2 regions of the Granulosicoccus antarcticus IMCC3135 genome follow, and region 1 is predicted to be linked to the other one. Evidence: riboswitches for the same ligand, from Rfam matches in the RefSeq annotation. Region 1 holds a riboswitch; the other holds the start of a gene.
What was found. A riboswitch is a leader RNA that binds a small molecule or an ion and turns the genes downstream of it on or off. The one in region 1 is predicted to bind thiamine pyrophosphate.

Region 1 (5,368 bases):
ACTGGCCACGCCGCTCCTGATGGAGTCGAATACGCATGTGACGAGTACTGACCAGCAGGCTCAGGGCAAGGGACACAGAAAGCCCGGCAGCGCATAGTGAAACGATAATGGTATTGCTCATGGCCTGCAGGGTCGAGGCATCGGTTAACACGCTGAGGGTCTTGCCATTGAGCGCAGACAGTGTCAGGGCAAGTAATGGCAGAAAAACGAATGAACTGGCTGTGATGATGACGCCCCAGTGGATGAGGTTCCAGGCAGTGCCTCGCCACAATCCTTGCTTTACCGCGTACACCTGTGACGCGGATTTCTTCTCACGCAGTGGTATGTAGGCATGAAAGTCCATGCTGCTGTTGTGGCGCAGTACTGTACTCAACGCCATTAATGCAAGGCAGATTACCAATTGGATGCTTGCCAGAGCCACTGCTTGAGTAATATCGAATTCGAAACGCAGTGCCTGGTAGATGGCGACTTCGATAGTGGTTGAGCGAGGTCCACCGCCCAGAGTCATGATGATGGCAAAGCTGGTGAAGCACAGAGTAAATATCAGTAGCGCCAATCCGGGCAGTTGATTGCGCAAGCGGTCCCATTCAACAAATCGGAATATGGCCCAGGGGCTCATGCCCAACTGTTTGCACAAACGCCAGTTATCCTCTGGAATGGTCTCCAGGCTGTTTAGAAAAATGCGAGTAGCCAGCGGCATGTTGAAGAATACATGCGCTATCAGAATGCCAGGCAAGCCGTAGAGTCCTACGGGCTGGATTGAGAGAAATGCAAGCAACTCATTTAACCAGCCGCTGCGGCCAAATACCGCAACAATGCCGTAGATCGCTACGATGGTCGGTATGACCAGAGACAGGCTGAACACCGAGATGATCAGAGAGCGGCCTGTAAATGCCGGTTTGTGTGACAAGGCCAACGCGACTGGAATTGCCGTCAACAAGGCCAATAGCGTCGACAGGATTGCCTGAGATACACTGAACCGGACGACGCTTTGCAGGTAGCTATTAGCGAAAATGCTGCGCCATTCAATGCTGCCGGCCTCCAGAAACATGGCGGCCATGGGCAGCAGCGTAAGGCCGGCAATCAGCAGTAATGCAATGGCACCACTTGACCACCAAGGCCAGCGAATAGACATCGGTCAGCCTGCGGTGGATGCCTCCAGCCATTCATTGATCCATTGCTTGCGATTGTCTTTGACTTCCAATGGCGAGAATTGCAGAGTTTTGACAGGCTCGATCAGCTTGTCAAAAGAGGCAGGTAGCTGATCGCCCAGGTCAACTACCGGGTACATGACGTTGCCCAGCGGAATGCTTGTCTGTGCCTCTTTACTGGTCAGGTAGCTCAGAAATTCACGACCCAGCTCAAGGTTTTCAGATCGTTTGAGCAAGGCGGCGACTTCTATTTGAAGGTAATGGCCGTCGCTGAATGAGGCAGCCTGGTAGCGTTCCGTCTTGTCTATTTCCATGTGATAGCCGGGCGAGGTGCTGTAGCTGAGCACCATAGGGGCTTCGCCATTGAGAAAGAGGGAGAAGTAGGACTCACTCCAGCCTTTGGTGACCGTCAGAATGCGTGGTTGCAGCGCTTGCCATTTTTCAGCAGCCTTGTCGCCGTAGACAGATTTCATCCACATCAGCAGACCCAGGCCCGGTGTGCTGGTGCGAGGGTCCTGAATGATGATCTTGACCTCATCCGGTGCGTTGATCAGTTCTTCAAAGCTGGTAGGTGGTGTTGCCAGTGCTTCGGTGTCGTAGACGAAGGCGAAATAGCCATAGTCGAACGGGACGAAAATATCGGACTCCCATTTGACGGGTAATGTGAGTGAACTGGTGTCCACCTCAGAGTCGGCCAGTAGCCCGCTGTCTTCTGCGATAGCCATCAGGTTGGTATCCAGGCCGAGAACGACATCGGCACGACTTGAATCGCCTTCCAGTTGCACTCGATTAAGAATGCCTGCCGAGCTATCCAGCGCCACAAAATCGATGGAGCAGTCACCGCATTGTTCTTCGAATCCTGCTTTGATGGCTGGGCCAGGACCCCATTCAGAGGTGAAGGATTCGTAGGTGTAGACGGTCAAGGTGCGTTCGGCTGCCGTGGCACTGGTTGGCAGAGTCATCATGCCGATACAGCTTGCAGCCAGCATTGATGCGAGCGCGGTACGCGAGAAGGCGAATGGATTGGAAAAAGTCGCAGAAAGCAGGCTTGTCATAATCATCGTTGAATCTGTGAATGATGACCTGACGAAGGCACTGCAACTCAATCCCTACGCCGGTGCTAGCCGGTTCAGGTTCTGCGGGTTGTGCCGGCTTTAATCTGCCGGACTCTCAGCCTTGCGGCACCCCGTTGAGTCATCATGGTTATGGCGACAGTGTTGTCGCGGGTGCAAGTGTGCGGCATGTTCGATCTGCTTGCAAGAGGGCGGACTGCGTGTGTTGTTTTAGCGATAGGGGCTGCGCGCGCCATCCTCAGGGGTATTGAAGCGCTTGTAGCTCCACAGATATTGCGCAGGACAGAGCTCAATGCAGCGTTCGACGCCCCGGTTCAGGGCTATCGTGGCTTCATCGATATCACGGCTGGCGACAGCCTTGTCAGCCGGAATGATGTGAAAAATCCAGCCCTTGCCGCGCGGCAACCTCTCTACGACACAGAAAAGCACCACAGCGCCACTGCGATTGGCTAGCCGTGACAGCAAAGTCATGGTCAGTGTTCGCTTGTTGAAAAAGGGGGCGAAGTGTCCGTTGTTTCGGTCTGGTTCCTGGTCGGGAAGAATTCCTACCAGTCCTCCCGCCTTCAGAATTTTCAGGCCTTGCTTGATGCCTGAGACATCGAGAGTCGCCGGTTGGCCTCGCAGGTGAGCTCGCCAACGCAGCAGAACCTTGTCCATACCTGCTTGACGGGGTTTTCTGTAGAAATAGGTGAACGGCTCCTGGCGGGACAGTGGCAAGGAGCACAGTTCCCAATTTCCCAGGTGTGGGGACACCATGAGGCAGCCTTTGCCGGATTGCTGCGCTTCATCCAGCCAGTTCTGGCCTCGTATTTCGACGATTTTTTCGTCACTCTGTTCGATAGGGCGATGCCAGATCCAAGCGCTTTCAGTTAACTGACGGCCGGTCTCGATCAGGCTGTTACGCACCAGTTCGCGGCGCTCGTGTTCGGGCAGTTGCGAGTAGCACAGGTCGATGTTTATCTCGGTTATTCTTCGCAGTTTGCCGTTTAGTCGCCAGGCAAGGCGGCCAAGTGTCGCTCCCAGCGACTGGTTGGCATGGAAGGGTAGCCAGCTGAGCGCCCGGCTCAAGGTGCGGATGAGCAGTACGGACATCTGAGAAACCTGTGTGAGACGAAGCAATAGTTTAGCTGGTGCAAATGAGGGTGACTTGTCGTTAGAATCTGGTTCGACTAGTGAATCCATTGTTTAACGGAGTACTGCATGAGCGACAGCGCTGTGGCGATTGAGTCCATTTCACCAACCGATGCCTGGGCAATCATGCAATCGGAGCCTGGAGTGACTCTGATTGATGTTCGCTCGGATATGGAATTTCTGATGATCGGACATCCGCGGGGCGCGGTCAATGTTCCGTGGATTGATGCACCTGACTGGGTCGTCAACGTCAACTTCGTTGCGAATGTCAGAAAAGCCTTATTGGGGCGGGTGTCTGCAAAAGGGCGCCGTTCTTCACCGGTTTTCCTTATTTGCAGGAGCGGCAACCGTTCTCTGGATGCCGCAGAGGCTCTGGCTAGTGATGGCCTGAGTGATATCAGCGTCATTGAAGGAGGCTTTGAAGGGCCGCTGGATGACGCTCATCACCGCAATACGGTGGCTGGCTGGCGTTTCGAGGACTTGCCATGGGAGCAATGCTAGGCGGTAGGTCTGGCTGGGAGTGAAGGGTCGCCTGACAGGGCATTGGGGGAGCATAGGATGCTCAACCACCAAAAACCCGGCCATCCGTTGGCCGGGCTGAGCCATCCATTGGCCCCTCAGGTTGACGTGGTCATCAAAACTGCAGCTCATCATGAGCTGAACTTCCTTGTTTACTTGTATCGTCCGTGTGACATCCTTGTTTGTGGTAGTTCCCTGACCACACGGCATATTATCGGCATATCGAGGATGAACTGCCATCGGAAATTCCTCGTATTTGCGTAGGAAATGACTGATTTTGTTGTAGGAATTTTCCTACTTTCACTAAAATATGCATTATGTTGCTTTTATTTGATCTTTTATGATTGCATTGATACAGCGCGTAACCGAAGCCTCCGTGACTATCGAAGGTCAAATCAGCGCCTATATAGGTGCCGGTATGTTGACGCTTATCGGCATCGAGAAATCAGACACCCATAAAAATGTCGCGGAGCTGGCAGAGAGAATTCTCAGCTATCGACTGTTCTCCGACGAGCAGGGGAAGATGAATCTGGACGTGCGTGCGTCGGGTGGAGGCGTGCTTTTGGTGCCCCAGTTCACCTTGGTAGCAGACACCCATAAAGGTCGCCGTCCCGGATTTTCCTCCGCGGCGCCTCCTGCACAGGCCTGTGAGCTGTTTTCGGCTCTTGTTTCAGTGGTCTCTACCGAGAGCCTTCCCGTGGGGCAAGGCACGTTCGGCGCAGATATGAAAGTCAGCCTCGTTAACGACGGTCCCGTGACTTTCTGGTTGCAAACTCGGCAGTCTGATTAGGTTTCTACTGAAGTAGTCTTTCAAGTTTCTGATAAATATATGATTTCACACTAATTCCAAGCAAGCATGAGATGCATGGGGAAGTTGCAAGAGCCTGGCTTTGGTGATTTGAAGTCTTCGGTGGCACTTCAAATCTTTATGGGTGTCTGGTTGTGCTCAACTGCTTCAATTCTCGAGGTGGGGGCTTGCTGGTTGGATCTTGCACGTTTATGGGTGTCAAGGAGTGGTTGGACGGTGTATGCTCCCGCACATTTCCTGGAGGTTTTTTAGTGTCTAGTCGTACGGCGAAGGTAGAGCGAAAAACTCTGGAAACGAGTATCGCGGTAGAGCTTGTGCTGGATGGGCACGGCAACAGTAATTTTCAGACTGGTGTGCCATTTCTGGAGCACATGCTCGATCAGATTTCTCGACATGGTCTTTTTGATCTGAATGTTGTGTGCAATGGCGACACTCATATAGATGATCATCATACTGTCGAGGATATTGGTATCGCTATGGGCGAAGCTTTCTCTCAGGCACTTGGCGATCGCAAGGGCATAGTGCGTTACGGACATGCCTATGTTCCACTAGACGAATCATTGTCGCGAGTTGTCATCGATTTTTCGGGTCGTCCAGGCCTGCATTTTAATGCCGACTTCAAGCGTGCTCGCGTTGGTAATTTCGATGTTGATCTGACTTCTGAGTTCTTTCAGGGCTTTGCAAAC
Region 2 (5,368 bases), 2.7 Mb from region 1:
TGCCGTGATAGTCGCTACGAAACAGGCCTCGATGCTGAAGCTCTGGCACCACCTGCTCGATGAAGTCCTCAATGCCGCTGGGTAACGATGGAGGCATCAGATTGAAACCGTCGGCGCCTTCATTGCAAAACCAGTACTCCATCTTGTCGGCAATCTGCTGCGGTGTACCCACCAACGTGCAGTGACCACCGCCTGCAGCCAGGCGTCCCAGTAATTGGCGTAAAGTAGGTTTTTCGGTTTGAATGATGCGTAATATGGTGCTGTAACGCCCTTGTGGGCCACTGAAATTTTCCATGGACGGCAGCGTTGGCACCGGTGCATCCAGCTCCCAATCCGAGCAATCCTGATCAATGAACATGGACAATTGGCGCAACGAGGCCTCTGCGGGCAGCAATTCATCGAGCTCACGCTGTTTGGCTTTGGCGTCCTCCTCCGTCGCAGCCACATAGGTCACCAGACCGGGCATGATCGGCACACTGACGGTGCGACCGGCAGCGCTCACTCGCTGCTTGATATCCCGATAATAATCTTGTGCTGCCGGCAAATCGTAGGCCACGGCGTAAATTGCCTCAGCATACCGGGTCGCCAGCTCCCGGCCCTGCTCTGAGGAGCCGGCCTGAAACAGTACCGGGTGTCCTTGTACCGGACGTGGCACATTCAGTGGACCATCTACCTGGAAGAACTCGCCGTGATGATTGATCGATCGTACCTTGTCCGGGTCTGCATAATGGCCCTGACGATCAAACAACAAAGCATCGTCATCCCAGGAATCCCACAACCCCAGCACGGCCTGCACAAACTCTTCAGCACGCCGATAACGTTCGGCATGATCTGGCATGCTCTCATAACCGTGGTTGCGTGCCTCCACATCAAACATGGAGGTGACTACATTCCAGCCGATACGACCACTGGAGATGTGATCCAGTGATGCCAGTAGACGAGCGGCATGGAATGGTGTGTAAAAGGTACTGGAGACGGTGCTGATAAATCCGATGTGCTGTGTTGCCCGACTCATGGCAGCGATAGCGGTGAGCGGCTCCAGATACCACCAACTGCCATCCGATACATTACCTGCGGCACCGCTGTCGGCGAAGAAGACGGCGTCCAGTTTGCCGCGTTCTGCCAATTGCGCCAGGCGCTCGTAATAGCGAATATCGCCCAATTGTTCCACTGACGACTGTGGATGTCGCCAGGCGGCTCGATGATGCCCGCACCCCATTAAAAACAGGTTCAAGTGCATCATGCGACTATTCACCCCGATGGCCCCCATCAGTTTTTAACCAGGCCGCCGTCAACCACCAGATTTTGTCCGGTCACTGAACGCGCCCAGGTCGAAGCAAAAAACAAAGTGGCATCGGCAAATTCTGCAGGTGTGGTTACCCGCCGCAGAGGCGTGCTGGCGGCAATGAAATCAAACACCTCATCGGGCGTTGCGGCAGAGGCATCGGTGGTACGCAACAGCCCCCCGGATACCATGTTTACCGTGATGTTATCGGGACCCAGATCTTGCGACAGTGTGCGCGTCAGTGACAACAATGCAGCCTTGCCAGCCGTATAATCATGGTACGGCACCACCGGATTCTGGAACAGATTGGTCCCAACATTCACAATACGGCCAAACCCCACCTCACGCATACCCGCCAGTGCAGCCTGAGTCGTGTTCAGCGCCCCTCCAACCACTCCCATGAATTGCTGATTCAGATCGTCCCAGCTCAACTGCTCAACGTTTGGGCGTGCATCACCGTTGAATGAAAATTCCGGCAGAGCATTATTGATCACGGTTGTCACCGGACGTCCGAAGTGCTGACGTGCCTGATCGAACATCGCTTGCACTGCCGCACGGTCAGTCACATCGGCCTGCACTGCCAGTGCGCGCTCTGGCGCTACGTTGACCAGCTTGTTGGCTGCTTCGGCGCTATTAAAATAATTTATGACAACTGTGGCCCCTTCACGCAGAAAAGCACGTACCAGGTGTTCACCCAAGCCACGGGCACCACCGGTAACCAGAACCAGTTGTTGGTCGAGACGGAAAGATTGTTGCATGAAAACCTCAGAAGTGAGGCAAAGGCATGAATGGGCAGACGCGGTTATGGGCCGGCTACTGACATCCCTTCGCCAGTATGAGCTGGATCAGGTTCAACGGGTTTTTTCTCAGCCCTGCAAGCAGGACACCCCGTGTCGAGCCAAGACCATAGCACAACGAATGTCGAAAAATACAAGGCCTGATAACAGCAATTGACAATCACGTTTTTATTTCCTACTCTGTGCTCACTCCTGGGGGTGCCGTAGAAAACGGCTGAGACACCGCACTTTGTGCGGTAACCCTTTGAACCTGATCCGGATAATGCCGGCGAAGGGAAGGAAATGCCTGCTCTACGCTTGGTTTCGTGCCCCTTCCTTTCTCGCTGTCATTCCAGTGACCCGCCATCTTTGGCGATAACGTTAGCGCCGGTGACGGCAAGGAAGACAACGATGTTCAGTATCTATACAGCCCTTGTCTGGCTGATTATATTCGCCGCTCTGTTCGCCATCCCCGGTCTGCTCTACGCTCGTCGCAAAAAAGACAAACTGGACGATTTTCTGGTTGCCCGAAACAGCCAGAGCAGTTCCGCAACCCTGTTGACACTGCTGGCCACCACCATGGGTACCTGGATATTGTTTGGTCCGGCTCAGGCTGCTACCTGGGGCGGTATCGGTGCCATAATCGGCTACGCACTGGGTGCTCTGGCTCCGCGCCTGATCATGATTCCTCTGGGCAGTCGCATCCGGACGCTGATGCCAGAAGGCCACACACTCACCGAGTTTGTTCTGGGCCGCTATGGCCGCGTGATGTACAGCTTTGTGCTCGCCATCATGATTTTCTATCTTTGCATCAGTCTGACTGCAGGTTTGACAGCCATTGCAAAAATGGTCTCCCTGCTCGCACCGGTACCATTATGGCTGACTGCCAGCATCGTCATGGCTGCCACCTTGCTTTACACCCTCTACGGCGGGTTGCGTGTGACCATCTTTACCGACCGTATACAGATGCTGGTTATTTTGCCATTTCTGGCATTGCTGATCGGTTTTGGCTGGCAAGCCGCCGGCGGTCTCGCACCGGCAATCCAGGGCTTGCAGGAAAAAGCGCCGCACCTGCTGAACCCGTTGGATATCAACGGCCTGAAATCCGGGCTGACGTTCTTTATTGCGGTCGTTCTGACCGGGCTCTTCTATCAAGGCACCTGGCAACGTATATTTGCCGCCCGCGATAACAAGGTCATCCGTAATGGCTTTATCCTCAGTGGTCTTTTCAGTTTTCCCATCATTTTCATCATGGGTCTGTTTGGACTGGCATTTGTAGGGCTGGACTTGCCGGGCGACGGCTCCGTAGCCCTCTTCAGCGTACTACTGAGCGATGTACCACTATGGTTTGCCATCGGCTTGCTGCCATTCGGGCTAGCGCTGATCATGAGCAGTGCCGACTCCACCATCAGTGGGCTCACTAGTATCATGGTGGTGGACCTGCACCGCCTGTTGCCGCGACTGAGAAACCATGATCTGTTGTCCTTGTCGCGCTGGCTGATCGTTCTGCTGTCGATCCCAGTGTTGTTTGTCGCCGCCCAGGGTTACAGCGTACTGTACCTGTTTCTGCTGGCAGACCTGTTGTGCTGCGCGGCCGCCTTCCCGGTATTTTTCGGCTTCTACAACGCCCGCTATCAGAGCTACAATGCTGCGATCAGCACCTTCGCAGGTCTGGTGGCCGGACTTGTGGTATTTCCATTACCGGGAGCGCCCATTACGAACCTGCTTGAGTCCTTCCTGCTGGCCTCGCTGGTACCGGTCGCCGTATCGCTTTTACTGCTGCTCCTACCTCAGGGAAAACTCTTTGACTTCTCACTTCTGGCGCAGCAAGTGCGAAAAATTGAGGGTTAGGATACCGGATGTCTGCGCAATACCCCATACAACGCACCTGTTCTCAGATTACAACGTCCATGCCGCCTTGAGACCTTCGAGCACTGCCTCCTCTGCCGTTCGCGCTGCAACACAGTCTCCGATGGCCACCAGCGCGATGTCTGCACTCTCCAGCTCATCCAGAAGCGTGCACTCCGATATTTGCCCCTGGGCAAGCACCAGGGTGTCAACATCATCAATAATGATGGGCTCTTCACTCGATGTGTGTTGCAGATAGACCGTCTGTGAATCGCACCCGAACAGCCGCGCATAGGGAATGATCTCGACCCCCAGCCGGTGCAGTCTTGCCACCGCCATATCACGGACATAACCCGGCAACAATTCGCCTGCATGCAGCCCGTTGACGGCCAGTCGAACGTGCCGCCCGCCTTCTGCCAGCAACTCGGCAATCCCCACACCAACCCAATCACAACGCCAATCGGCGATGACGACCCGTGAGCCCACATTTGCCTGCCCCTGAAGCACTTGCCAGGCATCGACAACCGGCGCATCTTCAGATATTTCTGCGCTCTGTGGCCAACGTGGTTTTGCACCAGTCGCAAGAATCACCACATCAGGACATTCAGCGTCGATCAAGGCTCTGTCTACAGAGGCTCCCCGCACCACAGTGACACCCGCCAATTCCAGTTCGCGTGACAGATTGGTCACGATGCCCCCAAATTCACTACGCCCTGGCAATAGCTGCGCAAGCAGTGCCTGCCCACCCAGCCTGGATGAGGCCTCATATAATGTCACTGCATGACCACGCTGTGCTGCCACGGCTGCCGCCTTCATACCACCGGGTCCGCCACCCACCACCATGACCTTCTTGCGCACACGGGCTGGCAACAAGGTGCCATAGTGACGCTCTCGTCCCGATTCTGGATATTGGATACAGGAGATGGGGTAGCCTTTGTGAAAGTGCCCAATGCAAGCCTGGTTACAGCCGATACAGGCACGAATATCATCCGATCGATCGGTCTGCGCCTTGACAGGCATCTGCGGGTCGCAGATCAATGCTCGTGTCATGCCACACATGTCCGCCTGGCCCGATGCAATTATCGCCTCAGCTTCTTGTGGCTGATTGATCCGTCCCGCCACCATGACAGGAATGCTGACGCGCTGCTTCACAGCCTCTGCAAATGGCGCAAGATAGGCATTGGCCACTGCCATGGGTGGCACGATATGCGTGGCCCCTCCCAGTGAGGCCGAGGTACCTGCAATCACGTTGACGTAATCCAGCTCCTCGGCAAGCTTGACGATCACATCAAGCGAAGTTTCTTCTGTCAGCCCATCCGGATCCTTCTCGTCACCCGATATACGCATACCCACCACAAAGTCTGGTCCGGTTGCACTGCGCACAGCCGCTATCACCTCACGCAAAAAACGCAGGCGCCTATCGACTGCCCCTCCATACTCATCATCACGTCGGTTAACG

Region 2: another riboswitch for thiamine pyrophosphate. It lies ahead of IMCC3135_RS09640 (3-oxoacyl-ACP reductase); the one in region 1 lies ahead of thiB (thiamine ABC transporter substrate binding subunit).

The regions. Positions count from the first base shown of each region.
Region 1 is NZ_CP018632.1:7,314,894-7,320,261, reverse strand. Features, by position in the region: gene thiP (thiamine/thiamine pyrophosphate ABC transporter permease) at 1-1,135, opposite strand, end outside; gene thiB (thiamine ABC transporter substrate binding subunit) at 1,139-2,212, opposite strand; TPP riboswitch at 2,241-2,350, opposite strand; gene IMCC3135_RS31770 (lysophospholipid acyltransferase family protein) at 2,435-3,316, opposite strand; gene IMCC3135_RS31765 (rhodanese-like domain-containing protein) at 3,425-3,856, shown strand; gene dtd (D-aminoacyl-tRNA deacylase) at 4,215-4,664, shown strand; gene hisB (imidazoleglycerol-phosphate dehydratase HisB) at 4,934-5,368, shown strand, end outside.
Region 2 is NZ_CP018632.1:2,206,355-2,211,722, reverse strand. Features, by position in the region: gene IMCC3135_RS09645 (LLM class flavin-dependent oxidoreductase) at 1-1,243, opposite strand, end outside; gene IMCC3135_RS09640 (3-oxoacyl-ACP reductase) at 1,270-2,043, opposite strand; TPP riboswitch at 2,091-2,186, opposite strand; TPP riboswitch at 2,267-2,376, shown strand; gene IMCC3135_RS09635 (sodium:solute symporter family transporter) at 2,473-3,912, shown strand; gene IMCC3135_RS09630 (oxidoreductase) at 3,961-5,368, opposite strand, start outside.